DNA from 2 places in the Planctomyces sp. SH-PL14 genome. Region 1 is predicted to be linked to the other one. Evidence: riboswitches for the same ligand, from Rfam matches in the RefSeq annotation. Region 1 holds a riboswitch; the other holds the start of a gene.
The links. Region 1 has a riboswitch for cobalamin ahead of VT03_RS02365 (ribonucleoside-diphosphate reductase subunit alpha). Riboswitches for the same ligand answer to the same signal wherever they lie in the genome.

Region 1 (14,301 bases):
CGGAGACGTCGGGGGAACGGCCGCCGAAGCCGGTTCCGACCGGAAATTCCGGACCCCAAGAGTATAGGCCGACGGATTCCCGCCGGAGAGACCAGTCTCCCGCCAGCAAACCCAATTCGCCTTTTGGAGCCCCGGGCGGCACATTCTGCCGGACTTCGCCGTTCCCGGGCCGCTTCAGGCCAGGGAATTCGTCAGAAGTTCGTGGACCAGCGGCTCTTCCACCCCATCGACGAGTTCGACGTGACCGATCCGCGTCGGAAGGACGAACCGCAGCCGCCCCGACTCGGACTTCTTGTCGAGCCGCATCCGGGCGATCAGTTCCTCGGCGGGCCACGTCCCGGCCGGAAGCGAGACCGGAAGCCGCAGCCCGCTCAGCAAGGAGAGCTGCCGCGCGGTCGCCGCCGCGTCGATCCGCCCCAGCCGCTCGGCCAGCCGGCTGGCGTAGAGCATCCCGATCGACACCGCCTCGCCGTGCAGCAGCTCGCCGTAGCCCGCGATCGCCTCGAAGGCGTGGGCAAAGGTGTGGCCGTAGTTCAGGACCGCCCGCAGGCCGGTCCGCTCGTATTCGTCCTGCTCGACGACATCCGCCTTGAGCCGGCAGCTCCGGGCGATGGCGTACCGGAGCGCCGCCGGCTCCCGGGCGTTGAGCTCGGCGATGTGACCCTCGAGCCAGTCGAAGAACTCCGCGTCGAGAATGACGCCGTACTTCACGACTTCCGCCAGCCCCGCCCGGTACTCACGATCCGGCAGCGTTCCCAAGACCGCCGTGTCGATCAGCACGCCGAGCGGTTGGTGAAACGCGCCGATGAGGTTCTTCGCCTGGGGATGGTTAACCCCCGTCTTGCCGCCGACGGAACTGTCGACGTCGGCGAGCAGCGTCGTCGGGCACTGGATGAACGGCAGTCCGCGGTTGTAGGTCGCGGCGACGAATCCGGCGAGGTCTCCGACGACGCCGCCGCCGACGGCGAAGACGACAGCCCGCCGGTCCGCCCGCAGTTCGACGAGCCGGTCGTAACAGTGGCTGACGACTTCCAGCCGCTTCGTGTTTTCGCCTGCTTCGACGACGACGCTTGCGGTCTCCCAGCCGGCTGAGTCGAGACTTTTCCGGACGCCATCGGCGTGGGCCGCCACGTTCCGGTCGGTGATGACGATCGCCTGCCGCTTTCCTTTGCGGCCGAGCCGGTCGACCCACGGCGCGACATGGCCGGCGGCAGCGGGGAGCAGGCCGTCGGCGATCAGGATGTCGTAGCTCCGCTCACCGAGGTTGACGGAAACGGTGGTCGAGGCGGCTTGAGACACGGCGGCGGTAGGGAAGGAGCGGCGGGGGAGTTGGTGGGAACGGCGTGGCTGGCGGGAACGAGCCGGGGTGGGCTCAGTTCATCGGGAGCCGGCAGCAGGACGGGCTGCAGGGGGGAGCGGAGGTGGGCGGACAGGACGAGCCCATGACCGGCAGATCGCCGCGGCCCATGTGGGCGGCGGCCGGAGCGCTGAGGAGTTTTTCGAGACGCTTTCCCTGGCAGTGGGGACAGGTCACGGATTCGCCGGTGCGGACGAGCTGTTCGAACTCGTTTTCGCAGGACTCGCAGCGGTATTCGAAGATGGGCATGACGGTCGCTCGTGTCAGAAAACCGGAAGTGTATCCGACCGGCGGAGCGTGAACGAGCCAGCACTTCGCTGGCCTGAGCCGGGGTCCAGGGGGGGCACCCCTGGTGGGGGATGCAAGGGGGCCTGTGTTGTTTTTTGGCCCCTTGCCCGCCGGAGGCCTGGCCGTCGAGAGATGTCTGAAGGAGTCCGTGTCCAAACGCGGACAACGTGCCGGATGCCCCCTCACCAACCCGCGGGGAATGCAATGCGAACGGCGAGTTCTCAACGCCGATGGCCCAAAGCGGTCGTCCGTCGTTGACCACGGTTCCTCACCGGAGCGCCTCCGGCGGCCAGGGGTTCCCCCTGGACCCGGCCTCTCCACTCGCTTCGCTCGCAGAGAGTCGACAAAAAAAACGCGGAAACGGTTCTCCCGTTTCCGCGTCCGATTCCACGACAAACCCATTCGACTACGGCAACTGGATCGTCTTCAGATCCATCTTCCCATCTTCACCCTGAACAATGACCACCGCCGTCGCATCGTTCACCTTGTCGAGCTGCACAACCCCCTTCAGCTCGGCCACGGTGTCGTACTTCTGCCCGGCCACATTGCCGTCAACGACGTGCTCGGTGATCCCCTCTTCCCGCTCCAGGTCATCGGTGCTGACCTTCATCACACCCCGGGCACTGTTGGTCAGGAGGAGAAAATCCTTGCCGTCCTTCTTGTAGGCGATCATGTCGAGCGGACGATTGCGATTGCCCAGCTCGGCGACGGTCGTCCCCTTCACCTTCTCTCCCTTGCCGACGGCGGTTACCGGGAATTTGACCAGCGGCGTGCAGACGAACCCGGCCAGGACGTGCGGCTGACCATCAATCACGAACGGAACGAACGTCCGGATCGGAGACATGCTCTCCACGCGGCCATGAGCCCCGTGATAGATCTCCAGGTTGACTTCCTGGTCCTTGGGGCCAAACGGGAACAGGAACGAACGGACCGCCGACCCCTCCTTCGAGAGACCCGAGACGATCACCTGTCCTTCGACAAACGCCAGGTCGGTGATCGAATCGCCACGGGGATTGGCCTTACGACCCCGGCCGTCGACCTGCTCCTTGTCTTCGGGAGCGTTCGACAGCTCATTCTTGGAGAAGGCGACCTTCTCGAGCGAGAGCCGGCTCAGCTTGCCCGCTCCATCGACCTTGACGATCGCCGGCTTGCCATCGGCGTGGACCGACAGGAACACGTTGCCGGTCTTCGGGTTCACCGCCAGGTCATTGACGGTGATGTTCTTGGCGTCGGTTTTGAGCAGCTCGGAGAGCGCGCTCCCAAGTCCTTCGATGGTCCGATCCGCTGCCTTCTCGCCCCCCTTGTCACCGGTCTGGATGGCGAAGATCGTCGCCCCCTTGGTGTCGCCGATAAACAGGACCCCTTCTGGTCCGAAGGCGAGGGAGCCCGCCGACTTCAGCTCGGGCGTCCCCTCGGTCAGTCCGTAGATGTCGGCCGCCTGAGCCGTCCCGGCCGCCCCCGCCGCCAGGCACAGGGCCGCCACAGTCCGGCGAAAGAATGACTTGGATCGCGACATGAGAATCCCCTTGCAATGAGTGGATGACTGCGGGCCTCCCGGGCACGCATCGGCGGACGCGCCGATCCTACTCATGCCCGAAACGGGCTCACAAGGAACCGATGCGGAAGAATTGATGAATCGCAACAGCTTCAAGAACTGATGAAGCGGGGCGTCATTCCGCCCTAGCGATCATCGTGGCTGCACCGCGTTGATGTAGACGTCTCCATCGAGCGATTCCGTTGCCACGACGGAGAGACCGGACGCCATCACCTGCTCGGTTCCGAACCCGCCGAGCGGCGACTTTGCCGATGCCCCGCCGATGATCTTGGGGGCGACAAAGACGTGGTACTCGTCGAGCAGTCCGGCATCGTGGAACGCGCCGAGAACATCCCCGCCCCCTTCCACGAGAAGGTTCGTGAGCTTCCGCTGTCCGAGCCTCGACAGCAGCGCGGGAATGGAGACCCGCGGCGAGGCGGAGCCGTCAGCCGCAGCGCTCGGAACCGCGTCGAACAGCTCGACTTCGACACCCCGAGCAAGAAACGCTTCGCGACGGACTGCGTCCGCGGCGGAGGTCGTGGCGACGAGCGTCGGGAACTCCTGCGCCGTCTGGACGAGCTGGCAGTCGATCGGGGTCTGAAGCGTCGAGTCGAGGACGATCCGCAGCGGCGTCCGCGGGCCGGGGGGCCGGGCCGTCAGCAGGGGATCATCCGCGACAGCCGTCCCGCGGCCGACGAGGATCGCGTCCATCCTTCCCCGCAGCTCATGAACCCGCGCCCGCGAGCGTTCGTTCGAGATCCACTGCGAATGGCCCGTCCGCGTGGCGATCCGCCCGTCGAGCGACATTGCCCATTTGGCATGAACATACGGCCGGCCGAGCGTCATCAGCGTGACGAACGGCGCCACCACCTGCCGCGCTTCCGCCTCGCAGACCCCGACGATGACCTCGATCCCCGCCTCCCGGAGGATCGCGATTCCGCGACCCGCGACATGCGGCGCGGGATCGCCCGTGCCGAGGACCACCCGCCGGATCCCCGAGCTCACGACCAGCGGAGCACACGGGGGCGTCTTGCCGAAATGCGAACAGGGTTCGAGGGTGCAGTAAAGCGTCCCCCCGCCCGCGCGATCACCGGCCGCCCGGAGGGCATTCACTTCGGCATGCGGCCCGCCGAACCGCTCGTGGTTTCCCTCGCCGACCAGTTCCCCCTCCGGCGAGACCACGACGGCCCCGACCATCGGGTTCGGTTCGACCAGCCCCCGGCCCCGGCGGGCCAGCTCCAGCGCCCGCCGCATCGCTTCTTCGTCGGACGAGAACGTGATGGGCAAGGGGCATCCGTGGACGGTCGACAGTTCGCGGCAGGTTCAAAAGACCAGCTGCCGCAGCGGGACTACTCGTTGGCCGCGTCACCCGAGGCGACGGTGACGTTCGGCTGAGCCGCCTTGAACTTGGCCAGCCCCGCCTCGGTCGCCTTGTTGAGCGTCTTAAGGTTGATCTTCTTCAGCGTCTTCATGCCGGCGATCTTCGCCAGCCCCGCGTCGTCGATGTCCGACTCGGCCAGGCTCAGCTCTTCGAGAGCCGGCAGCGACGCGATGGCGTCGGCCCCGACCGGACCGATCGGGCACTTGCTGACGTCGAGCATCTTGAGCTTCTTGAGCCCGGCGAGGTTCTTGAACGACTCGTCGCTGACGTTCTGGACCTGGAACATCTTGAGCGTCGTCAGGTTCGTGAACTTCGCCAGGACTGCCATGTCGGCGTCGACGAACGGGCACTCGGAGATATCGAGGTAGGCCAGCGTCGGCGCGCTTCCTTCCACCGCCGCCAGACCTTCGCCGGTGACGTTCGTCCCGCGGACGCGGAGGTCGGTGAGCTTCGTCAGCCCCTTGAGCTGCTTGAAGCCGTCCGAGCTGACGAGGGTCCGCATCAGGTTGAGCTTCGTCAGCTCCGGCATCTGGGCGACGAATTCCATGGCCGAGTCGCCGAGCTGGGCGTCTTCGACTTCCAGAATCCGCAGGTTCTTGAGCGTCGTCAGCGACTTGATACCGGCATCCGTGATTCCGTAGGAGCGGAGCTTGATGTCCTTCAGGCCCGTGTGGTTTTCGAGCTTGGCGAGGCCGGCATCGGTGATGTAGTTGCAGCCGCGGAGGTCGAGGGCCTGGAGCTCCTTGAGCTTGGCGACTTCATCGAGCCCGGCGTCGGACGTGAAAGTGTAGAGGAGTTCCAGCACCCGCAGCTTGGGGGTGTACTGGAGGTTGGCGAGGGCCGCGTCGGTCATCTTGCTGCAGCGGCGCAGGCCGAGCCGAGTGATCGGCGGGAGGTCCTTGAGGATCTCGAGGCCCTTGTCGGAGACTTCGGACTTCTCGAGGCTCAGCGTGGCGAGGTAGGGGAACCCCTTGAGGTGCGGCAGGTCCTCGTCCTTGACCTCGCGGGTCGACGTCCCGCAGTTGACCGCCACGACGGAGCCGGCGGCGTCCTTCGTCAGCGTGACGCCGATCTCTTCCAGGGCCTTGATGGCCGCCGCATCGTCCGCCTTGCGGACTTCCTTGACCGCTTCCGCCTTGGGGGGCGTCGGGTTCGGCTGCTTGGGGGGCTCGGTCTGAGGGCATCCACTGAGCGTCGCGACCAGCACCGCTCCGGTCAGCGTTGGGAGAAGACGGGCGAAGGGGCGACAGCGGCGGAGGCGGGGCATATCGAGGTTTCCGGTCAAGTCAGCCAGGGATCAGGCGGGAAGCTGTTGATGATACAAACGCCGCCACCCCGAACAAGCCGCGCAGCCCCTTCCGCGCCTCTCGCGGTCGAGGGGCGATCCCGGGCGGCTCCCCGGATCATCGCGCCCCTGTTGTCCCAACTCTTCGCCCGACCGCGGCCGCGCAAAGCCAATCGGAGCCGCCCCGCCAGGCGGCGGGACGACTCCGATCAACGGACAGCCGGAGAGGCCGAGCTACTGGCGATCCGGCACGGGGGCCGGAGGCGGAGGCGCTTTCCGACCGGCGCTGCGCCACATCTTGTCCCAGTTCTCCCGATCGATCTGTTCGGACTCGCGAAAGGCCTCCTGGTACGCCTCCGGTGACAGCATCTCCTGCCGCGGCGGCCACAACCGGGACGCGGCGCGCCACGCCGCAATCATTCCTCCCGCCAGGATCAGCAGAACGAACCCCTTTCGTACCGGGGAGAGCTCTTTAAAACTCGGCAACACGCTCGCCTCCTTCGCGCGTTGCCAGGGCCCGGAACATCCGTCCGGCGGCATTCGGATTGACCTCGTCGCGGGTCGGGGCGCCGGTCCCTTCGGGGTACTGGTATCCGGACTGCGCGTCTCCGTTGATGTTCTCGCTGATGAATCGGACGGAGCCGTCTGCCATCACGAACTGCGCCCCGCCCGGATGATCCGAACGGAACGAAGTCATGTAGCTGGCCCAGATGTTGATGTTGGGGGTGACCGTGAAGTCGTAGTTGTCGTGCGTGTTGAGCTTGTTGCAGGCCAGCGTGGCAAACGTCGCATAGGTGTCGATCCAGCTCGCGCCGGTCACGCCCGAAGTGACAGGCCGGCGGGTGGCGGGCTCGATCACGGTCCCCCACCGCTCGCCGTAGGCAATCGTGTTGGAGGTGCCGTCAATGATGTCGTTGAGCCGGACGGTGATTCCCCCGCTCCGGACTCCGCAGTTCATCCCGGCGACGTCGATCATGCCGTTGAAGTACATCTTCCCTGCGGGAAAGTAGACGCAGTAGTAGTGCGTCGGATCGGTTCCGGGGCACATCCAGGCCCACGCGTAGCTCGTGTCGCCAGCGTTGACGCCGTACGAGCAGTATGTGCTCGGCGCTCCGCTCGGTTTCGGATCGGAGGGGCAGAGGTAGACCGGAATCGAAGGCCGCGCCGCCAGGGGGACCTCCAACTGGTTGTAGACCGCGGCCTGATCGAGGAACGGGAGCAGCAGCATCAGCGGCGAGCGGGCCGGCTTGCAGGCGGCGGGGTTCGTGGCGTTCGGCGGGCCGTGCGCCCACAGATGCGGCAGGGCCCCGCGGGCCTCGTGGAAGTTGTGCATCGCTAACCCGATCTGCTTCAGGTTGTTCTTGCACTGGGCGGCGCGGGCCGCCTCGCGGGCACTCTGGACGGCGGGGAGCAGGAGAGAGACCAGGATCGCGATGATCGCAATCACGACGAGCAGTTCGATGAGCGTAAAGCCGCACCGTCGCGAAGAGGATTCGCGCGGCGTGGCAGGGCCGAGGGATCGGCGCATGGCAGCAACCTTTCACAAAGGGTGAAACGGAAACGCTGCGTGGCTGGCAGATCCAGGCTGAAGGCTGGCTACGTCAGCAGACAAAGGTGGGTGAGCGAGGAGCGGCGGGTGGACGCGGGGCAGCCTTCTTCAGGCCGATGGGGGCGGGCTTTTCGGAGGCCGAGGAACGGGTGGGGTGAGGCGGTTGGCGGGCGTCGTCGCGACGGCGACGGAGGCCTACTCGGGCGAGGTCTCGCCCAGGTTCGATCGGCACCGCTCCAGCCGCTCCGAATCGTTGAGGCGTTCGTAGAGTGTCGCGATCCGGGCGAGGCAGCACTGGCAGGTGATCGTGTCGATCTGATTCAGCGTGAGGGACTCGATGGCGGCGCACGCCTCGTCGATCCGCTTGTGCTGCATCAGGTGCGTGGCGAGGCCGACGCGATAGCGGGCCGAGCGGGGGTCGAGGGCGATCGACTTCCGGATCAGGCTCTCGACGTGCCGCGGCAGGACGCCACAGCGGGAACCGTAGAACCCCATGTCGTAGTAGGCGCGGGCGAACTCGGGATCCTGCTGCGTCGCGGCGCGGCAGGCGTGCATGGCGAGGACCGGCTGTTCGAAGCGGCCGAGGGCCTGGGCGACCGCCAGGAGCTGCTGCGGCGAAATGGCTTCGTGCGAGATCTCAAGGGCGAGCAGGTCGGTGGCGAGGTCGGTCTTGCCGATCAGGCCGTAGGCGATCGCGAGGCGAATCCGGGATTCAAGGCCGAGGGGGATGAGGAGGGAGGCCTTTTCCAGGGCGGAGATTGCCAGCGGCGTGCGGCCTTCTTCGAAGTGGATCAGCCCAGCCAGTTCCCAGGCCCGGCCGTCTTCGCGGTGGGAGTGGAGGTAGCACCGGGCGATCCGTGCGGCGCGGTCAAGCTCGCCGGCGTCCATGGCGGATCGGATGTCTTCACGCGTGTAGACCATGAGGCGGTGGTGGCGGGCAAAGGGGGACGAAAACCTCCCCGAGAGTTGGGTGCCTCTCGGGGAGGAAAGGGTGTCGGCGGCTGTGGAGTGCCGCCCGCTCAGTGCTTCCGCCATAAGTGGAAACTGAGACTCAGTCTCATGATAATTGCGTGGTCGGTCGCAGTTTGCAACGGACAAAATGCCTCCCCGGTTGAAGGCTGATCTGCAAAATGTGCGGGCGAAACACTTTAGGGAATTATTTCGCCGACTTGCTCACGTTTGTCAGCCCGACCGAAGCAGCCCTTCACGTAACCGGCCTGACCCTTCACCGGGTCCAGGGGCACCCTGGTGGGGAGTGCAGAGGGGCCTGTGTTGTTTCTTTGGCCCTTTGCCCGCCGGAGGCCTGGCCGTCGAGAGATGTCTGAAGGAGCGCGTGTCCAAGCGCGGACAACGTGCCGTATGCCCCTCACCAACCCGCTGCGTGCGGAGCGAGCGGTGAGTCCTCAACGCCGGTCCCACAAAGGGGACGTCCGTTGTGTCCCACGGTTCCTCAACGAAAATGCCTCCGGCGGCAAGGGGGCGTGGCCCCCTTGACCCCAAGCTGCCGTCGCACATTGGGTTTGAGCTATGGACGCCGTTCCGGCAAGGGCGCCGTTCTCAGTCCCAGCTCAGCGTCGACGCACTCTGATACTCCGTCACCCGCGTCTCGAAGAAATTCTTCTCCTTCGACAGATCCATCGTCTCACTCATCCAAGGAAACGGGTTCGACGACCCATACTGCGTCGGCAACCCGATCCGCTCCAGCCGACGATCCGCAATGAACTGAACATAGTCCCGGAACAGTTCGGCATTGAGCCCCAGAATCCCCCGCGGCAGACAGTCGCGGGCATACTCAATCTCCAACTCCACCGCCTGCCGGATCCGATCTACCATCGCCTGCTGGAACTCGGCCGTCCAAAGATGCGGATTCTCATTCCGGATCCCGTTGATGAGGTCGATCCCGAAGTTCAAGTGGATCGTCTCGTCCCGCAGGATGTACTGAAACTGCTCCCCAATCCCCGTCATCAGGTTCCGTCGGTGGAACGACAGCACCATCACGAACCCGGTGTAAAAGAAGATTCCCTCCATGATCAGGTAATAACCGATCAGGTTCTTCAGAAACGCCTGAGCCCCTTCAAAAGTGTCAGTCGTGAAACTCGGATCGAGGATCTCCGTCGTCAGCTCCATCTCGAAGTCGTCCTTCTTCGCGATCGCCGGCACCTCGTGATACATGTTGAAAACCTCCCCCTCATTGAGGCCCAGGCTCTCCACGACGTACAGAAACGTATGCGTGTGCACGGCTTCTTCGAAGGCCTGCCGCAGGAGGTACTGGCGGCACTCGGCGTTCGTCACATGGCGGAAGATCGCCAGGACAAGGTTGTTGCCGACAAGGCTCTCGGCGGTCGCAAAGAACCCCAGGTTCCGCAGAATCACCCGCCGCTCGTCCGGCGTGAGCTTGCTCGACCGCCACGTCTCGATGTCCTTGTTCATCGCGACTTCGGTCGGCATCCAGTGGTTCGCACAGGCGTTGACGTAGTGCTCCCACGCCCACTTGTACTTGAGCGGCATGAGCTGGTTGACGTCGACCTGATGGCAACTGATGAGCCGCTTCGAACTGGCATCGATCCGGCCGAGCCCGGCGGCTGCGGAGGAGGGAGCGGAGGCCGTCGAGGGAGCGAGCGTCTCGGAGAGGAACATGGGCGGTCTTTCGTTCGGATCGTGATGCGACATTCCCTGCCGCAGACGGGGTGAGAAGGGGGACGTTCGACGCAGGAGTCTTCAACTCCGGTCCATGGGACACTTGTTGGAGCAGCGGGGCGGATCGGAGGCCTCGAGAGCAGTAGCACGATGGAGGCACAGCCGCTCGGTGTGGCGGATCCAGCGGACGATCTCTTTCATCCGCCGGGCCAAAGGAGCGAGTTCGAGGAACTCGTCCCGATGCGAGAGGTAGATCCCGCTCCACGGGCCGGCCGGCTCGGGGAGGTCGTACCCGCCGGCGTCGGTGATCAGGAGGAAGCTGCCGTCGGCGTACTCGCGCTTCCACGCGCGGGAGACGCCGGGGATGTGCCACACCTGAAAACCGAGGTCGAGAAAGAGCCGGCTGGTAGCGGGCATGTTGTCCGGTTCTACTGGCATGACTCGCAGCCGGGGTCGTCGATGGGACACATCGCGCCGGCCTGCGGAACGGCGGCTTCCAGGGAGTTCGACTCGGCCGAACCCCCGTCGCGGCGGACCTCGACCTCGCTCGAAGCACTCTTGTTCTTCATCCACTTGGGCTGGATGCCGAAGCGGTTGACGTCGACAGTCGACTTCTCGACCTGCGTTGCGGCAAGGGTCCGAAGGTAATAGGTCGTCTTGAGCCCCTTGTCCCAGGCGAGGAAGTACATGTCGTGCATCTTCCGCCCGCTCGGCTCGGCGAGGTAGAGATTGAGCGACTGCCCCTGATCGATCCACTTCTGGCGGCGGGAGGCACACTCGATGAGCCACTTCGGCTCCAGTTCGAACGCCGTGAGATACCGTCGCCGGATCTCGAGCGGGATCCGCCCGATGTTCTGGATCGAGCCGTCGTAGTACTTGATCTCCTCCAGCATCTGAGCGTCCCACAGGTCGAGCCGCTTCAATTCGTCGACAAGGACGTCGCTGACCTGCGTGAACTCACCCGAGAGGTTGCTCTTCACATAGAGGTACTTGTAGGCGGGCTCGATCGACTGCGTGACGCCGATGATCGTCGAGATCGTGGCGGTCGGAGCGATGGCGAGGACGTTGCTGTTCCGCATCCCGTGGGCGGCAATCGCTTCCCGGACCGGCTGCCAGTCAAGGGCCGACGAGCGGTCAACCTGGATCGCCTCGCCGCGGTTCTGCTCTAAGAGGTCGAGCGTGTCGAGCGGCAGCAGTCCGCGGTCCCACTTCGAGCCGGCGTAGGTCGCGTAGGCACCCCGTTCGCGGGCCAGGTCTGCCGACGCGGAGATAGCGTGGTAGGCGATCGCTTCCATGCTCCGGTCAGAGAATTCGACCGCCGCGTCGCTGGCATAGCTGATCCCCAGGGCCTGGAGCGCGTCCTGGAACCCCATGATCCCCAGTCCGACCGGGCGGTGCCGGCGGTTCGACCGCTCGGCCTCAGGTGTCGGGTAGAAGTTGATGTCGACGACGTTGTCGAGCATCCGGACCGCCGTCCGGACCGTGTCGGCCAGCAGTTCGAGATCGAACCGGCCGTCGACGACGTGGGCCTTGAGGTTGATCGACCCCAGGTTGCAAACCGCGGTCTCCTGGGCCGACGTGTTCAGCAGAATCTCGGTGCAGAGGTTGCTGCTGTGGACGACGCCGACATGGTCCTGCGGCGAGCGGATGTTCGAGGGATCCTTGAACGTGATCCACGGATGCCCCGTTTCGAACAGACGGGTGAGCATCTTCCGCCACAGCTCCGCGGCAGGCAGCCGCCGGAAGAGCGGGATCTCCCCCCCGTCGGCGAGCCGCTCGTAATGCTCGTACCGTTCCTGGAACGCGCGGCCGTAGAGATCGTGCAGGTCCGGTACTTCGTCGGGGCTGAACAGGGTCCAGGAGCCGTTCTGCCGGACCCGCTGGAGGAACAGGTCGGGAATCCAGTTTGCCGTATGCATGTCATGCGTGCGGCGGCGTTCGTCTCCGGTGTTCTTGCGGAGGTCAAGGAACTCTTCGACGTCGAGGTGCCACGTTTCGAGATACGAGCAGACCGCCCCCTTCCGCTTGCCTCCCTGGTTCACCGCGACAGCCGCGTCGTTCACCACCTTGAGAAACGGGATGACTCCCTGGCTCTTTCCGTTCGTCCCGTGGATATGCGAGTTCGTGGCCCGGATGCGGGTCCAGTCGTTCCCGAGACCGCCGGCCCACTTCGAGAGCTTCGCGTTATCCGAGACGACCTTGAAAATGTGTTCCAGGTCATCGTCGACGGTGCTCAGGTAGCACGAACTGAGCTGCGGATGCGGTGTCGCCGAGTTGAACAGCGTCGGCGTGGCGGAGGTGAACCGGAACGTCGAGAGCACTTCGTAGAACTCGATCGCCCGGGCTTCGCGGTCCTCCGGCTCCTGGATCGCCAGTCCCATCGCGACCCGCATCCAGAAGAACTGCGGTGTCTCGATGCGCCGCCCGCCGATATGCAGCAGGTAGCGGTCATAAATCGCCTGCAGGCCCAGGTAGCGGAACTGGTCGTCCCGCTCCGGCTTCATCGCCACGGCCAGGCGGCCGAGATCAAAGCTCCGCAGTTCCGGCGCGAGTCGTCCCGCCCGGATCCCATCGATGATCGAATGCTCAAACTGGTCTCGGTGCACGGCCGTCAGCGACCGGGCCTCAGGCGTCTCGCCGAGGACCTCCTGATAAATGACGTTTCGCATCAGCCGCGAGGCAACGACGTCGAACGCCGGATCGCGCTCGATCCGTGATCGGGCGGCGAGGATCTGGACGCGGTACACCTCGGCGAGCGCGATCCCGTCGAAGACAGAGCGGATGACTTCGTCGACCAGCTCATCGACGGAGACGATCGTCTCGAACCCGCGGCACGCCTCGGCGATCCGCTTCCGGGCCCGCTGCGGATCGAACGGGACGCGGGTTCCGTCCGGCAGGACGACATGGACGACCGGCGTCTCGTCGGCGACCGGAACCTCGCCCCGGATGAGCCGCATCTTGGCGTGCTCGGAGCGGTAGATGATGTAGCGGCGGGCGACGCGGTACTGGCCGCAGGCCATGAGCCCCATCTCCACGAGGTCCTGGATTCTCTCGACATCGATCCCCTCGGGCCGGCTGGCCGCTACGCCGATGTCGTCGCCGACCGACCGCGCCACATCGGCGATCTCCTGCTGGACATCCGCGTCGAGCGGCTGACCGGCGGCGAGGTTCAGCTCGGCGCGGAAGGCGTTGGCGATGGCGTTCTGAATCCGGGCCAGGTCGAAGGAGACGACTCGGCCGTCGCGTTTGCGGACAACCCATTCGTGAGGGGCGCGCAGCATGAATCCATCCAGTCCGAAGAGAGGAAAGTAGGTGAACGGCCGACGCAACGGGGGCGCGTTGGATCGAACCGAGAGATCGCTGAAGAGAATCGGTTCAGCGGTCCGGAGGAGAGACACTCACGAGGGCTCAGCCGTCGCGGGACGGCCAGAGTGCGGAGGTGCGTTTAGAAACGCCCCGCGGGAGCCGGGAGAACAGAGGGGGTGTCCCAAGCCGGACACTCGATGCGCGTAAAGCGATACCGCCAGACATCATCCTCGGCCGCCCTTTCCCACGAAGGCTCCGTTCGACAGCGGGGTGGGCTGGCAGCAACAACTGCCCTTCCTCGTGAACGCCACACCGCTCCGTTGCCGGCAGGTCTTCGGACTCGCGGACGTGCGAGTTCCCGTCTCCATCGGACTGATGAAGGGGGGCTCGCGCCTACTGGCCGTCGCTTCCCGGACCTGAAGATCCAGTGCCATGACGGCGGTCGTTTCCGCTTACCGCTGCGGGGCAGTCCCGGTTTTGCACCGGTGTTCCCTCTTTCGCGGACACCACAAGTGATGGTGCCCGACCAGCAACGCGAGGCAAGATATCGTGGGTTAACGGAATGTCAACGGCCTCCTTCGGCGGATTCACAAAGCCGCCTAAGGCTCAAGTTCACAAGCACCGCGATCTTGCCGGCACGGCTTTGCTTCCTCAGACCCAACGTGCGACGGCAGCCGGGGTCAAGGGGGCAACCCCTTGCCGCCGGAGGCACTCCTGTGAGGAACCTTGGCACGCAACGGACGTCCCCTTTGTGGTACCGGCGTTGAGAACTCACCGCTCGCTTTGCAATCTCCGCGGGTTGGTGAAGGGGCATCCGGCACGGTGTCCGCGTTTGGACACTCACTCCTTCAGACATCTCTCGACCGCCAGGCCTCCGGCGGGCAAGAGGGCGTTGCCCCCTTGCATCCCCCACCAGGGTGCCCCTGGACCCGGTGCTTTGAAGGCGGATTGAATTCACTGCACG
Region 2 (14,301 bases), 2.0 Mb from region 1:
CCGACCTTCTGCTTCTCGCCGATCTCGGCCTTCTCGAGGCGGACCTCCGAGTTGCCGACATAGACCCCCAGGAGCTGCGGGCCGAGCGGAAGCTGCACGAGCAGCCGCTGCCGTTCCGAGGTCTTGAGCTGGTACTGGACGCAGTAGGTCGCGTCCTGTCCTTCGCCGATCACGATCTCCGCCAGCGAACGGGAGACGATCGTCGGGACGACCGGCTGGATGTCGAACTTCGAGTGCTCCAGGGTGACCACGATCGCTGCGTCGGCCGGCTGGTCGAAATAGCGGAAGGCCAGCGTTCCATCCTGCGGAAGGTGCTGGAGCTCGCGGACGTCGATCGCCTCGACATCTCCGCCGGCAGCATCAGCCGAGACCGCCAGGGAGTCGTCCTTGAAGACCGTCATCTCTCCTTCGACGCTCGACAGGGGCGTCTTGGCGTCCCCCTTCTCGTAGCCGAGCGGCCGGACCAGTTCGATTTTGCTGGACCGCGCGGCGCCCGCCTCACCGGCGGCCGACTTGAGGTCGTACTGGATCAGGAAGGAGACCGGGCCGGTCACTTCCCGCTGCATGATGATCGTCCACGGGACCCAGCCGTCCGCGGCGTCGCCCGAGGTCTTTTGCTTGATCGCCACCGCCGAGCCGGGGGCCGCCACGATCTGGATCCGGTCCTGGACCGCGGCGGGGGTCAGGAGACGGAACGTGTCGATCCCCGAATACTGGACGAGATAGGTGAGGCGCGTTTCGACATCGACCAGCTCCGGCTTCACCGTCGCCTTCGTGGCGACTTCGGCCGAGATGCGGGTCGCCTTCCGCCGCGTCGTCACGGGAATGGTGACCGGCCGACGAGTGAAGGCCCACGTCGAGTTCAGCTTGGCGTCCCCGAGCTGGGCGTTCCCGCTCAGCGGCACCGGCTGGGCGGAGACGAGTCCCTTCTCATTGACGAGGACTTCGACCGACTCCCGGGCGTAAACCCGGACCGTGCCGGTTTCCCGCTCGACCGCCAGCGGCTCAATGATCGGGAGGGCCAGTTCGGCCGGCTCCATCCCGGCGGCGTAGTTGCGGTGGGCCCGGACCGTGACGTCGATCGCTCCCTGCGTCTTTTCCCGCAAGGCGACCGTCAGGGTCTTGGTGGCCGCGTCGACCGAGAATTCCTTCATCGCCGGGGCTTCGACGGCGTCAACGACCAGCTCATCGGGAAGGCGGTACTGCAGCTGGAACACCCCGGCGCGGTCGACGACATGCCGGAAGACCGATTCGACCCGGACCTCGTCCTCGACGAAGGCGATCGAAGCGGCGTGATCGACAAGGATCCGCGGCTCGATCGGGCGGGCCTGGACCCGCAGCGTCACCTGCGGGTTGTAATAGCGGAAGCCGACGACTCCGTCCCCCTTCAGCCGGTCATCGAGCTCGGCAGCGTCGATCCGGGTCACCCCCTGCTGCTCGACGACCGCGAGCGTCAGGTCGGAGGACTGTCGAATCGCCACCTGCCCGCTCTCGCGGACGACGTCCAGCGGATGGATCCCGTTCACCGCCGCCTCGGCGGTCGTCCCGAGCACGGGGAAGGGATCGGCCGGAAGCTTGCTCTCGGTGTGGACTTCGACCTGGACCCGGCCTTCCCGCGGAGAGAGCAGCTCGACGGTGATGACCTGCCGGCTCGGATCGTTCTTGACCTGCCAGCCCTTGAGTTTCGCATCGGAGGCGACGTCCAGGATGCGGTGGGATTTGGGAACCGCGATCCGCAGCTCGGAGATCGTCCCCCGCAGAATCTCGTAGGTGAGATAGGCGTCGTGATGCACGAGCCCTTCGTCGATCGTGACCTTGGTCCGGTTGTCGACGCTCGTCAGGAGATCCATCTCCGGCTTCATGCTCGCCTTGGGATACCAGCGGGCGGCGATGCGGTTGGTCGATCCCAGGCTCGCCTTGAATTGCGTCGTTCCCGCGGCCGCTTCAACCGGCAGCGTTACGACCTTGGGGGTGACGTCGATCGCCTGGCCCTCTTCCGGGATGGCGATCTCGAAATTCGTGATTCCGACCGGCGGGGCCTCGATCGCGATCTCCCGGCCGTTCGGAGAAGTCTGGATCTTCGTCGACAGCTCGAGTTTGACCGTCTGCTCGCCGGCGGTCCCCAGCATCAGGGAGTAGGCCCCGGTTTCGGTCCCGCGAAGGACAACCTTCTCGCCCCCTTCGACCTTTCCGACCGCGGCATCGCCGAAGCGGAGCGGCAGTTCGACCCACGGCTTGCCGAGGACGTTGATCTTGAGCGTCACCGTGATCCGGGCCAGATCCCCTTCGACCTTGACCGCGTAATTGGCCTCGGTGATCACCGCCTTCAGGCTCTGGCCTTCGGTCGGCGCGGCGTCCGCCCGCTTCTTCAGATCGAGGTACTCCTGATACGGGAGCACGACGGTCGCCGTCTGCTTCTCGAAGACCTTCCAGAGGTCCCGGAACGGAAGATAGATCGTCCGGTCGACCCCTTTCGGTTCCGCCGCCGCGGCCGGAGGCGTCTCGGGGGGCGCCTGAGCCCGGGCGGGAGCCGGGGGCGCGAGGACGAGGGCCGAAAGAACGGTCAGGAAAGCCAGAATTCCGCGGAAGGATCGTTCCATCGACTGCGACCTTGTTCGAAGTCCGATTCGTGCAGGACTGAACTCCAGCGGAGGATCATTCCTCGCTGCGAGCAGGCGTCTCGCAGCGGAAACTCCGGGGGCGCAATGGTTTTGGAACGATTTCGCTCCAACCGCTCCGCCCCGCAAAGTGACGACCCGCTGAAAGTCAGTCCGGTTGCACAGGATGCGTTATCTGTACGAGATGGGCAATATTGAAGTCTCGATATTCCCACCAGCTTCGACGCGCGGCAAGATTCGAAAAGTTCAGGATTTGTGATGCAGTCGATGCGAAAATCTCGAAAATGACATCTCAACATTTGGGAGGACTCAGGATTCCTGCGTAAGCTGGACGAAGTTTCGGAACTTCCGACCGCTGCCGGAGTTGGACACTGTGAGTCAGGCCATGAACCTGCTGGTCATCGAAGACGACGCCGTGCTCGGCAAGGCCATTGAACGGGGCCTCCTCGAAAAGGGGTACGTCTGTCACTGGACCCGAAACGGCCGCCGGGGGCTGGAGTTCGCCCAGGCGCAGAAGTTCGACGCGATCGTCCTGGACCTCATGCTTCCGGATCTGACCGGTCTGGAGCTCCTCAAAACGATTCGCGCCCAGGGAATCCGGACCTCGGTCATCATCCTGACCGCGATGGGATCGGTGGAGGATCGCGTCAACGGCCTCAACGCCGGGGCCGACGACTACCTCGTGAAGCCATTCGAGTTCGCCGAACTGCTGGCGCGCCTGCATGCGGTCAGCCGGCGGTCGCACCATCTCCAGTCGTCCGTGATGTCGGTCGGGAGCCTGACGCTCAACATGTCGCTCCGCCGCGTGACACGGGACGGGAAGGAGATTGAACTCACCCCCACGGAATTCAGCCTGCTGGAGTTCCTCCTCAACAACGTCGGGCAGGTCGTGACCCGCAAGATGCTCTGTGAGCACCTGTGGGATGCGAACTGGGAGGGGGTCACCAACGTCATCGAGGTCCACATCAACCGGCTGCGGAACAAGATCGACCGCGACTTCCCGAGCCCGCTGATCCACACCGTCCGGGGCAAGGGATATGTCCTGCGGACGGACGTGCCGATCGCGTCGTGACCGCTGCCTGTCGGCGTGGACGTCTGCGACAGATTGAGCGCCTTAACTCCCAGTGGCGGCCCGGGCGAAACGTCTCTCATTCAGATGGGAGAAACCCGCGTTCCCGCAGTTCCTGGATGTTGTCGCGGGCGCTGCGCATGACCCGTTCCGTCGCGTAACGGAAGACCGCGATCCCCCCCAGCCCGTGCGGGGCGGTCAGGATTGCCACGTGGTCCTCTTCTTCGGCGTCGAGCTGCCGGTTCAGCTTGGCGACCATCTCTTCGACGCTGTCCGAGACCTGGCGGCCGCGCCGCTCCTGGTTGTTGAACCGCAGATGCGAGAACGCGGCCTGGCGGGAGAGGAGGAAGCTCGCCATCCGGCCGACGGCGTCGTCGTCTCCGTCAAAAAAGTTCTCGAACGCCGGGTCGGCGTTGTCCGGCGTGATGATCAGCGGACGCGTGACGCGGACCGTTCCTTCGGCGACGGTGACGAGGTCGGACCCCGACTTCGAGTCGACAACCAGGTAGTACGGCATCTCCGACTCACCGAAGGTGAAGAGGGAGTAGTGGACCGGGCGGGCGATGCTGACGGCGTTCCAGAGCCGGGCGAAGGCCTGCTCCGGATTCGGTGAGGAAAAGTCCATCAGTCTCTCGTGTGCCCCGCTCGGCGTCTGGTGTCGCAACGAGCTCGTGTCGCAAAGAGAGAGTGTGGCCCGGTCCGAATCGAAGTGCAATCGGACGTATCACGGCGTCGAGAGCGCGGCCTTCTGTCCGACAGCCACCGCGACAGACGCCGGCTTCCGGTCAGTTCCCGAACTGGCTCTGCGAGCGGAAGTTCTGCCCCCGCTCGCGGAGGAATTCCTCGTTGTTCGCGTCGGCCGGCCCGCCTGATCCCGCCATCGGCGCGAGGCGGTAGGTGAAGTCGTGCCGGTTCGTGACCCGGGCCGGAAGGAAATTGTCCGAGACGAGGTCCAGCGGGAAGATCTGATACCACGGCGGGGGGACCGGCTGCTGGACCGTCAGCGTCTCGAACCCCGGCTTCGAGAGGGTGATGTCGTTCACGCCGTAGTAGGTGAAGTCCATCGAGACCGGCGCCAGCCCGAGCCGCCGGCCGTTGACCTCGACGAGCGCGCCGGGCGGATCGGAACGGACCGTGATCCGCCGGCTGACCGACCAGCACCCCGTGAGCGCGGGGGCGAGCAGCAGCAGGACGATCGACAGTCGAGACCGGGAATCCATTCTCGGCAGGACAGGGGAGGGGCGAGGAGGGGCGGGGCGGAAGTGACCGAGGCCGCGAAGGGTATTCGACAGCCGCAGATGGGGGCTAGACGAAGTTCCTGCGACCGGCCGAGGCTGGTGTTGTGCCTTAAGGGATTGCCTTGGAATGGCTTGCGGAGACGCGGCCTGCCACCACTTCGTCTCGGTCTCCGCCGGGAATCCCCCTACAGCACGCCGTACGTTTCAAAGGCGGTCGTCGCCTTCATCCCGCCGCGGATCGAGTCGCGGATCGCGTTTTCGGTGTGGACCTTGGCCCACGCCCGGCTGATCACCTCGTCTTCGACCTCCTTGGGGACGCAGACGATCCCGTCGATGTCGGCGAAGACGAGATCTCCCGGCGCGAACTTCACGCCGCCGATCTCGACCGTCACATCGAGGTCGATGACCCGCTGGCGATGGAGGCTGTCATAGACCGAAGTTCCGCGGGCGTAGACCGGGAAGTCGATTTCGCGAATCTTGGCGATGTCCCGCGTCGCCCCGTCGACGATCGCTCCGACGCAGCCGCCGTTGCGGGCGGCGGTGGAGAGGAGTTCGCCCCACAGCGCCGAGTGCATCGAGCCTCCCGCTGCGCAGATCATGACGTCGTCCGGCTGGCAGGCGTCGAGGGCCTGCAGCTCCAGGGCATAGGGATGCGGGTCCGGATGGTACATGTCGGCCCAGAGGGTCGTCCGGCACCGTCCCACCAGTGTCTTTTCGACCGTCAGCGGCCGCAGGGGGACGCGGGGCGACTGGTTCCGCAGGCCCACGGAGTCCAGGGCGTCCGCCACGACGGCCGCATACAGAGACTCCCGCATCATTCCCAGGGTGATCGGTTCCGCCACGTTCACTCACTCCCACGGTCATCAGGTCCCCGGTGCGGCGCGGCCTCGGGGAGAATCGTTCGTCGAGCCGGGGAAGATAGCCCACCGCCAAAACGGTGAACATCGAACCGATCGGAGCTTCTCGATGAAACGGAGGGGGCAGAGTTAAACACCAAGACACAAAGACGACACCAAGGCCACCAAGGTCTATCCGTAAGACTGAGTCCTTTGTGTTCTTGGTGCCCCCTTGGTGTCTTGGTGTTTATCCCGCTCGTCGCAAGTTTCCCGCTGTCGAGTTCGGTTCTCCGTAGCCGCCCCAAGATTGCCCGTCTGGTCTGCCAGTGTCATGATTGTGCCGTCGCATGGCACGATCATGTCTTCGATGGAAACGAACTGAAATGGGTCTTCGACATCGCGACGGGTTCACGCTGATTGAGCTGCTCGTCGTCATCGCCATCATCGCCGTTCTCGTGGCCATCCTGCTCCCCGCAGTTCAGCAGGCGCGGGAGGCAGCCCGCCGCAGCCAGTGCGGCAACAACCTCAAGCAGATCGCTCTCGCCGTTCACAACTATGAGTCGGCGGTCGGCTGCTTCCCTCCGGGGCAGGTCCGGATCAACTTCGTCCCTACTCCCAAGGTGCGGGGCTGGTCCATGTTCGTCCAGCTCCTTCCTCAGCTCGACCAGTCCGCCCTCTACAACCAGTGGGACTTCGCCGAACCGCTGGCCAACGCCAACGGCGGCGCCTCGGCCCTCACGGCGCGGGTCCTTCCGGTCCTGCTCTGTCCCTCGGACGTCATTCCGCAGAACCCGGTCGTCTCCAGCAGCCGCTATTACGGCATCGGGAGCTACGCGGGGAACGGCGGCTCCCAAACGCATCCGCCGGCGGCCATCAAAGGGGATGGGATCTTCGTCCCCAGCGGATCGTCGACCCCGACTTTTCCCGTGGTCCGGATCGCCGACGTGACGGACGGCACGAGCAACACCCTCCTCCTGGGAGAGCGGAACCACATCGACGCGAACTACGACACGTTCGTCGCGTCCGCCTGGGTCATCGAGCCGATGGGGCAGTGGGGCTGGTGGGCTCCCTCGGGGGGCATGTACGGGCTGAGCGACGTGACCCTCAGCACCTTCGGCCCGATCAACTACCGCCTGCCGTTCGACTTCGCCGGAAAGGGCGGGGTTTCGCAGACCGACTTCACGAACACCTACGATGCGATGCGGGCCGGGAGCTTCGGCAGCCAGCACGCCGGCGTGGCCCAGTTCGCCCTGGCGGACGGCTCCGTCCGGTCCATCAACGAGAACATCTCCATGGACGTCTACCGGGCCGTCGGGACACGCTCTGGAAGAGAGCCGCTCGGCGACTTCTAAAGCCGCTCCTCGTTGGCCACCGGTTTCGTCAAGACCTCGAACTGCCTCCCCCCGCCCCCCATGAACTCACTCGCCCGCCTCTGGACGTTCTCAACTCTTCTCCTTCTGACGATCGTCTGTCCGAATCCTGCCGGGGCCGACGGACCCGTCGAGGTGACGATCACGAACGTGCAGGGGAAATCGGCAACGCTGACCGCCCAGAGCCTGGCCGACGCCCCCCGCGCGACCCTCACCGCCAAGGACCGCGACGGCCAGGAGCATCGCTTCGAAGGGGTCGAGATCCATGAACTGCTGAAGCGGGTCGAGGTCTCGACCGGCGAGGACCTCCGTGGACCGCGGATGAGGGAACTCGTCACCATCGAAGGGGCGGACGGCTACAGCGTCGCCTATTCGATCGGAGAGCTCTCGCCCAAGTTCACGGACCGGAAGATCCTGCTCGCCGACCGGATCGACGGCATGCCGCTCGCCGCGGAGACGGGGCCGTACCGGGTCATCGTGGAGGGAGACAAACGCCACTCCCGCTGGGTCCGCAACGTGGCGCGGATCCGAGTGCTCGACAGCGCGCAGCTTGTCCGTCCGGCGCAGGACCGATAGGGCGCTCCGAAGTCTGACTCCGCCCTGTTCCCGGAGCCGCGTGACGCACACCGCACGGCGAAGGTTTTCCCAATCCCGAACGGAAACTCCTTCGTCCTTCTCCCTTGGGAACGCTACGATGCCGGGAGCAGCGTTCCTGTTCTCCCGGCTGTCTGGACGTGAGGATCCGGCGTCTCCCGCCCGAGGATTCCCGCGGCTGCCAGGGGAAGGACGAAGACGCTCCGGACACGGGAGACTCACACCATGCGCATCGCCATCGGATCGGATCACGCCGGGTTTGATTACAAGGAACGTCTCAAGCTGTTCCTGATCGAGGCGGGGCACGTCGTCGAGGACTTCGGCACCTACTCCGACAAGTCCTGCGACTATCCCGAGTTCATTCGTCCGACGGCGGAAGCGGTCGCGGCTGGCGACTTCGACCGCGGCATCGTGCTGGGGGGAAGCGGAAACGGCGAGGCGATCGTCGCCAACCGCGTCCCCGGTATCCGCTGCGCTCTGTGCTGGTCGCTTCAGACCGCCAAGTGGGGCCGCGAGCACAACAACGCCAACTGCCTCGCCATCGGGCAGCGGACGATCACGTTCGACGAAGCGAAAGCGATCGTCGAGACCTGGATCGAAACCCCGTTCGAGGGGGGGCGACACGAACGCCGGATCCAGATGATCGACAACCCTCCGCCCGCGGCGGCCGGTAAAAAAAAAGATTGAGGGTTCCGCTCCCGCACCGGGCTGACCTTGTCGAGACCGCGGCGCTCGCCTGCATCTACTGCGGCGAGACGATCACGGTTCCGGTCGACATCTCCGCCGGATCGTCCCAGCAGTTCACCGAAGAGTGCCCGGCCTGCAGCCGTGAAGTGACGCTCCTCGTTACGATTGACCGGGAAGGGGAGGTCAGTCTGCGGTCGGATCCGCACTATCCGTAGCCGATGTCGGCGGCATTTTCGCGGGCGCCGCGTGAGCAACGTCGTCCCTGGTGGCAGGCGTTGTTGGGGGAGGCATTCGCCGATTGGTGGCCGCCCCAATGCTGTCTCACCGGGTCCAGGGGCACCCTGGTGGGGGATGCAAGGGGGCAACGCCCTCTTGCCCGCCGGAGGCCTGGCCGTCGAGAGATGTCTGAAGGAGTGAGTGTCCAAGCGCGGACAACGTTCCGGATGCCCCCTCACCAACCCGCGGGGATTGCATCGCGAGCGGTGTGATGTGAGGGAGTCCTCAACGCGGGTGCCACAAAGGGGACATCCGTTGTTTACCACGGTTCCTCATGGAAGAGGCCTCCGGCGGCAAGGGGTTGCCCCCTTGACCCCGGCTGCCGGCGAGGACGCTGTTGGATCCATCGCGAAAAGCCGTTCCGTCCCTCGTTCACCGACCACCATCCAGCGACCGCACCCGGCCTGTTTGCGGGGCACGGCCGGACATTTACGGCATCGGCGCTCCCCGTTAGACTTCCGCTCCTGCCACGTCAGGAAGCACCTGTAGCTCAATTGGATAGAGCATCGGTCTTCGGAACCGAGGGTTGGGGGTTCGAATCCCTCCGGGTGCACTTCTTCAATCTCGTCCTGGTGGCTGCCCAGAGGCGAACTCTTCCAGTGCCGTGGCGGTCAACTCGTTGCCCGTGGGCCCGGCAAATCTCTCTGAAGCCCGCGTGGCGTGCTGCTTCATCCCAGCATCGCCCAGGCAGCGTCCGATGACGGTGGCGACGCGGCGCCCGACGAAGCTCCCTCTCGGGATGGAGGTTCCGGCCTGCAGTCGTTCGATCCGCTGTACGTTGTCGAACTGGTCGTGGCTGAGGGGGACGATGATCTGCGGAATCCCCGCCTGAAGCGCTCGCGCTGTTGTGCCGATTCCGCCGTGGTGGACCAGGAGGGCGCTCCGTCGCAGCACGTCGAGCAAGGGAGCGTAACGTTCGTGGCGGACGTGGTCGGGCAGGGGCTCGGGAAGCTGTTCGGGGTACTTCGTCAGCAGGAGGCCGCGGCAGCCCAGGATCCGGCACGCGTCGACCGCCCCGCGGAAGAGGGGCGCTCCGTGGATCATCGCCGACCCGAACGTGAAGACGACCGGCGGCGGACCCGCGTCCAGCCAGTCCTTGAGATCGCCCGGGAGCTCGCCGGCGGCGTCCTCCTGAACGAATCCAGTCTGCTGGAAGTGGCCCGGCCAGTCGGGGGCGTCGGCGTACCACTTGGGGAAGAGGCCCAGGATTCGCTCAGGGGAATGGATCCAGTCCTTGAGATAGCGGTGGTGCTCCGGGAGGCCGAGTTCCTTGCGAAACCGCGAGAGGGTCGTCGAAAGGTGGCCGTCGACGACCCGGTCTCCCAGCCAGAAGAATCCACGGACGACGCCGCGGGGAACCCAGGTGGGAAACCGCACTCCCGCCAGGACCGGCGGATCGACGAAGCTCCGCAGCATGCACGGCTGGAGGTGGAGCGTTGCCAGCTTGAGTCCGGGGTGGGTCTCCTTGGCGACGCGGGCTCCCATGGCGAGGCTTCCGGCTGCCACGACGCCGGAGGGGTGACGTTCGTGGAACTCTGTCGTGAGACGGTGTCCTGCGCGGATTCCCTCGTAGACGTCGGGATCGGCGAAGACGACCTTAGTGCCGCGGCTCGGGTGCCAGAGGTCGGGGTTGCGGAGGATCCGGTTGTACTGCTCGATGGTGCCGAGCGGACTGAACTGCAGCCCGGCCTGTTCGACAGGCTCGCGGAAGTATTCGCCGGTGGCGAGGGTCACGCTGTGGCCGCGTGACTGGAGTTCTCGCCCGATTCCGATGAAGGGATTGACATCTCCCGAGCTTCCTTGGGGCAGGAGCAGAAATTCCATGGGACCGGCCTGATCGAGTTGCGACTGGGGTCCTGCAAGATGAGGCGGGGCGGCCGCACTGACAAGCTCAGGCGGGCAGGCCCAATGGGATGCTGGCTCGAGCGACGTCCTCGCCCGCGCGGCTCCGTTAGCTCAAACCCATCGTGACGGCAGCCGGGGTCAAGGGCCAAAGAAACGACACGGACCCTTGCCCGCCGGAGGCACTTCCATGAGGAACCATAGTACACAACGGATGTCCGCTTTGTGGTACCAGCGTTGAGGACTCCCTCACATCGCACCGCTGGCGTTGCAATCCCTGCGGGTTGGTGAGGGGGCATCCGACACGTCGTCCGCGCTTGGACACGCGCTCCTTCAGACATCTCTCGACGGCCAAGCCTCCGGCGGGCAAAGGGGCGTTGCCCCTCTGCACTCCCCACCAGGGTGCCCCTGGACCCGGTGAGACTGCGAGCAGCAACCGCGCTACCGACGGACCGGCACCGTCGAATACAGCGCTATGTCCGGATCAACCTCGTCGTCGTATTCCTCGGTATCCGGCTCACTGTAGGCCCGACGGGGGAGGGCCGCGCTCGAGAGATCGATCCGCACATGGATGATCCGCCGCGGACCGACCGCCTCTTCCGCCAGACGCTTCAGCTTGCGGTCCTGCAGATAAAGAAGGGCGACCGCCCCGACCGCGCTCGATCCCAGAAACAACACACCGGCCGCCGCCAGCCACGGCGCGCGGGACAGAAACAGGTACGCAAAGGTCGAAGCGAAACCGGTCCCGGTCATCCATTTGATGAGCCCGACGAGACGGCGATGGCAACCCCAGGTTTCGGGCTGCTCCAGAAGCGTAGGAATTGACGCACTGCGCCTGGCCATGCGGAATCCTGCAAAGAAGGAGATTCCGAAGGAATGCCACAACAACATCGCGAACGCGACGAAGGGACGGGTTGAGCGCAGCTCACAAGCTAACCGCCCGAAATCGGAAAGAGAAGCGCCGACTTCGAGATTCGACGACGGGTGCCGGCTCGAGCTCTCGGATCGGCCGCACGCCGGCGAGCCGCAAACGGAGCCCACCGCGCGGCTTCTGACATAGCCAAAGAAAAACTGGAGCGGAGAGGGGGGGATTCGAACCCCCGGTCCCCTTTCGGAGACACAGCATTTCCAGTGCTGCACAATCGGCCGCTCTGCCACCTCTCCGAACGTGAATTCACGTCAGCCCGGGATGACAAAACCTGCCCGCAACAGGAGTCGCGGGCCGGCTGTTTCCCGATGTCTTATTCGGCGGCTGCCTTGGCCGCGGCGAGGTCCGCGTCTCGCTGTTCGACGGCGGAGAGAGCGTTGAGACGGTTGGTGATCGACCGAACCTTGGCGCGGAGGTTCCGCCAGATGGGGTCCTTGCGCTCGCTGTCCGCGACGCCCTTTCCGTAGGCATCCAAACGGGTTTTCGCCTCGCCCAACTGGCGTTCCAACGAGGTCCGGTTCGACATCTCTAGCCTCAGTCCAACTTCTCTGAAAAACGGTCGAGTCCCGCAGTCTCTCAGAACAGGCCGGTTGTTGCAACGACAGCGGAAACGCTTTTGTGGTTCGCTGCTTGCGGGGCTCGGTTCCGTAGCGTAGTGGTCTTGTGTTCAGGGGTTGTCGCGGGGGAATTCGGCAGCGAAGCCCAGGCGGAGGTCGAGAAGCGAAGGAGACTCTCCAACAGTGAGCGTCAGCAGCGAGCAGCGTTCCAACCGCTGTGTTCCAAAGAGGTTGGAACACCAATTGATGCTAGGTGTTCACTGATGGCGAGGAGACCGCGCGCAGCCTGAAAGCCCGATGGTGACATGCCCCAGACAGACGGCGTTGGCGGGGAAATCGCGGGACGCCGATTGACGGCCGGCAGCCGGGTGGTACCTTTTGCCCCGGTATCGGGTGCCCGACAGGGTTGTCGGGAGAATAGGGAAGACGGTGTAACTCCGTCGCGGTCCCGCCGCTGTAACCGGGGACGACAGTCAGTTGAGAAGCCGATGGATTCCGTCCATCGCTTCCGCCACTGCGACGCAGGTCGCGGGAAGGTCTGACTGAAGAACGATCCGGAAGCCAGAAGACCTGCCTGATATCGCCGTCCGCCGGCCTGTTTGCCCGGCGGAGGCCTGTTTTGTCGGTCCCCTCGCGGAAAGGGCGTCGGCGTTCGCGGTCCGGCCCCCTTCTGATCGGGCTTCTCCGCGCTTCGCTTGCGCGGCTTTCCTCGTCCGGTGCGCGATTCACCGTCTGACAAGGAATTTTCGAATGGCTTCCCGTTTCCGGTCCCGCCGTGGTTTCACGCTGATCGAGCTGCTCGTCGTCATCGCCATCATCGCGGTGCTCGTCTCCATCCTCCTCCCCGCCGTCCAGCAGGCCCGCGCTGCCGCCCGCACGTCGGACTGCCGGAACCGGCTCCGGCAGCTCGTCATCGCCATGCACAACTACGCCGAGACGTACGGCGACCGGCTGATCCCCTACATCGTCGAGGACCAGGCACGGCTCAACTACCTGCAGACCTACGGCGGGAAGCAGGGGATGGCGCAGTACTGGTTCGGAACGGTCAACTACGACGAGCCGGTCATCAGCAAGCAGCTCGACTTCCGGAGCAGTCCGCTGGGACAGTTCATGGAGACGAACTATGCCACCTTCCAGTGTCCGGACTTCGGCCCCTCGCAGATGCAGAAAGTGCGGTTCGGGCGGCCGGCGAGCGGATACGCCTACAACGGCTACTTCCTCTCCCGGAGCGGGGGGCTGGACTACCTTCCGCCGAGCTGGGCCGCTCAGCCGTCGGCGAAGCAGCTCAGCGTCCGTCTTGCGGACGTGAAGCAGACGACGCAAACGATCGCCTTTGCCGATAGCGCGGCGGTTCTCTGCGAGGATTTCGCCTGCACCTCCAGTCCTCTGCAGGAAAACTGGATTCTCGAGCCGCCGAGCAACGATCTTCCGACGATGCACTTCCGGCACAACGGCGTCGCGAACATCGCCTACGTCGACGGCCACGTCGAATCGTCCGGGACCCGGGCTTTCGTGACGCCGTCGTTCGGCGATGGCGCCAAGATGGACCGGGAGCAGCTCGGGTATCTCTCCGACCGTCTGGGCAATACGAACTTCCAGGATGAATGGTACGACCTGAAGTAGGCAGCAACCTGGAGAAGCGAGGTTCAGTCCATTCCGCGAGGCGGTCATGCGGTTTCTGATATTTGTCGCGCTCGCACTGTGCTGTTCCTGCGCCGCGGAAACTCCGGCCGACCCCGAGCGCGGGGGGCAGATGGTCTATATCGACACCGCGACCGAGCAGCCGTTCGTCGCCAACATCTCTCGCGAGTTCCCGGCCCTTCATCCCGACAGCGGCGAGCGGACGCTCATCCCCGCGCTGTACTGCCCGACCTGCCAGAAGTGGTATCCGGCCCCTCCGGTGGAAGTTCTCCAGCGAAACCCGGCCGCGGCGAAGTGTCCCAAGTCGGGAGATGTCATGACGGCCAACGGGCCCTGGCCGACCGCTCCTGCCAAGTGATCCGAATGGCGGCGGCCGCCGTTCCTGGCCTCGATGCGTTCTCGGGGGTGTCGCGTTACGATGCCTGAGAACGTCCCCCCTTGCGACCGGTTGGTTGCGGGGATGGTGGGGCGGGGGATGGAGCAATGTCGGCCGAACTGGTCCAACTCGAAATGCTGGCGCAGATCGACGATCTGCGGGACCGCGTGCAGACCTGGGCCGCGCAGGAGTCCCCCTGGGTGCCGGTCCAGCGGAGCCAGGCTCTCCTCCGCCGTGTGCTGACTCGCGTCGAAACGCTGCGGATCCGC

Region 2: linked by a shared signal. The riboswitch ahead of VT03_RS27155 (prepilin-type N-terminal cleavage/methylation domain-containing protein) and the one ahead of VT03_RS02365 (ribonucleoside-diphosphate reductase subunit alpha) in region 1 are both predicted to bind cobalamin.

The regions. Positions count from the first base shown of each region.
Region 1 covers NZ_CP011270.1:565,640-579,940, reverse strand. Annotated here, with positions in the region: gene aroB (3-dehydroquinate synthase) at 175-1,299, opposite strand; gene VT03_RS02410 (FmdB family zinc ribbon protein) at 1,373-1,606, opposite strand; gene VT03_RS02405 (hypothetical protein) at 2,052-3,161, opposite strand; gene ribD (bifunctional diaminohydroxyphosphoribosylaminopyrimidine deaminase/5-amino-6-(5-phosphoribosylamino)uracil reductase RibD) at 3,333-4,466, opposite strand; gene VT03_RS02395 (leucine-rich repeat domain-containing protein) at 4,529-5,827, opposite strand; gene VT03_RS02390 (hypothetical protein) at 6,080-6,334, opposite strand; gene VT03_RS02385 (DUF1559 domain-containing protein) at 6,318-7,373, opposite strand; gene VT03_RS02380 (tetratricopeptide repeat protein) at 7,590-8,315, opposite strand; gene VT03_RS02375 (ribonucleotide-diphosphate reductase subunit beta) at 8,952-10,031, opposite strand; gene VT03_RS02370 (hypothetical protein) at 10,113-10,448, opposite strand; gene VT03_RS02365 (ribonucleoside-diphosphate reductase subunit alpha) at 10,460-13,312, opposite strand; cobalamin riboswitch at 13,645-13,883, opposite strand.
Region 2 covers NZ_CP011270.1:7,054,036-7,068,336, forward strand. Annotated here, with positions in the region: gene VT03_RS27080 (hypothetical protein) at 1-2,600, opposite strand, end outside; gene VT03_RS27085 (response regulator transcription factor) at 3,004-3,690, shown strand; gene VT03_RS27090 (hypothetical protein) at 3,767-4,312, opposite strand; gene VT03_RS27095 (PEGA domain-containing protein) at 4,473-4,907, opposite strand; gene VT03_RS27100 (RraA family protein) at 5,111-5,767, opposite strand; gene VT03_RS27105 (DUF1559 domain-containing protein) at 6,145-7,113, shown strand; gene VT03_RS27110 (molybdopterin-dependent oxidoreductase) at 7,174-7,707, shown strand; gene rpiB (ribose 5-phosphate isomerase B) at 7,951-8,412, shown strand; gene VT03_RS27120 (CPXCG motif-containing cysteine-rich protein) at 8,409-8,627, shown strand; tRNA gene VT03_RS27125 (tRNA-Arg) at 9,168-9,241, shown strand; gene VT03_RS27130 (glycosyltransferase) at 9,247-10,512, opposite strand; gene VT03_RS27135 (hypothetical protein) at 10,972-11,373, opposite strand; tRNA gene VT03_RS27145 (tRNA-Ser) at 11,608-11,694, opposite strand; gene VT03_RS27150 (hypothetical protein) at 11,772-11,984, opposite strand; cobalamin riboswitch at 12,390-12,608, shown strand; gene VT03_RS27155 (prepilin-type N-terminal cleavage/methylation domain-containing protein) at 12,766-13,638, shown strand; gene VT03_RS27160 (hypothetical protein) at 13,685-14,014, shown strand; gene VT03_RS27165 (GTPase) at 14,140-14,301, shown strand, end outside.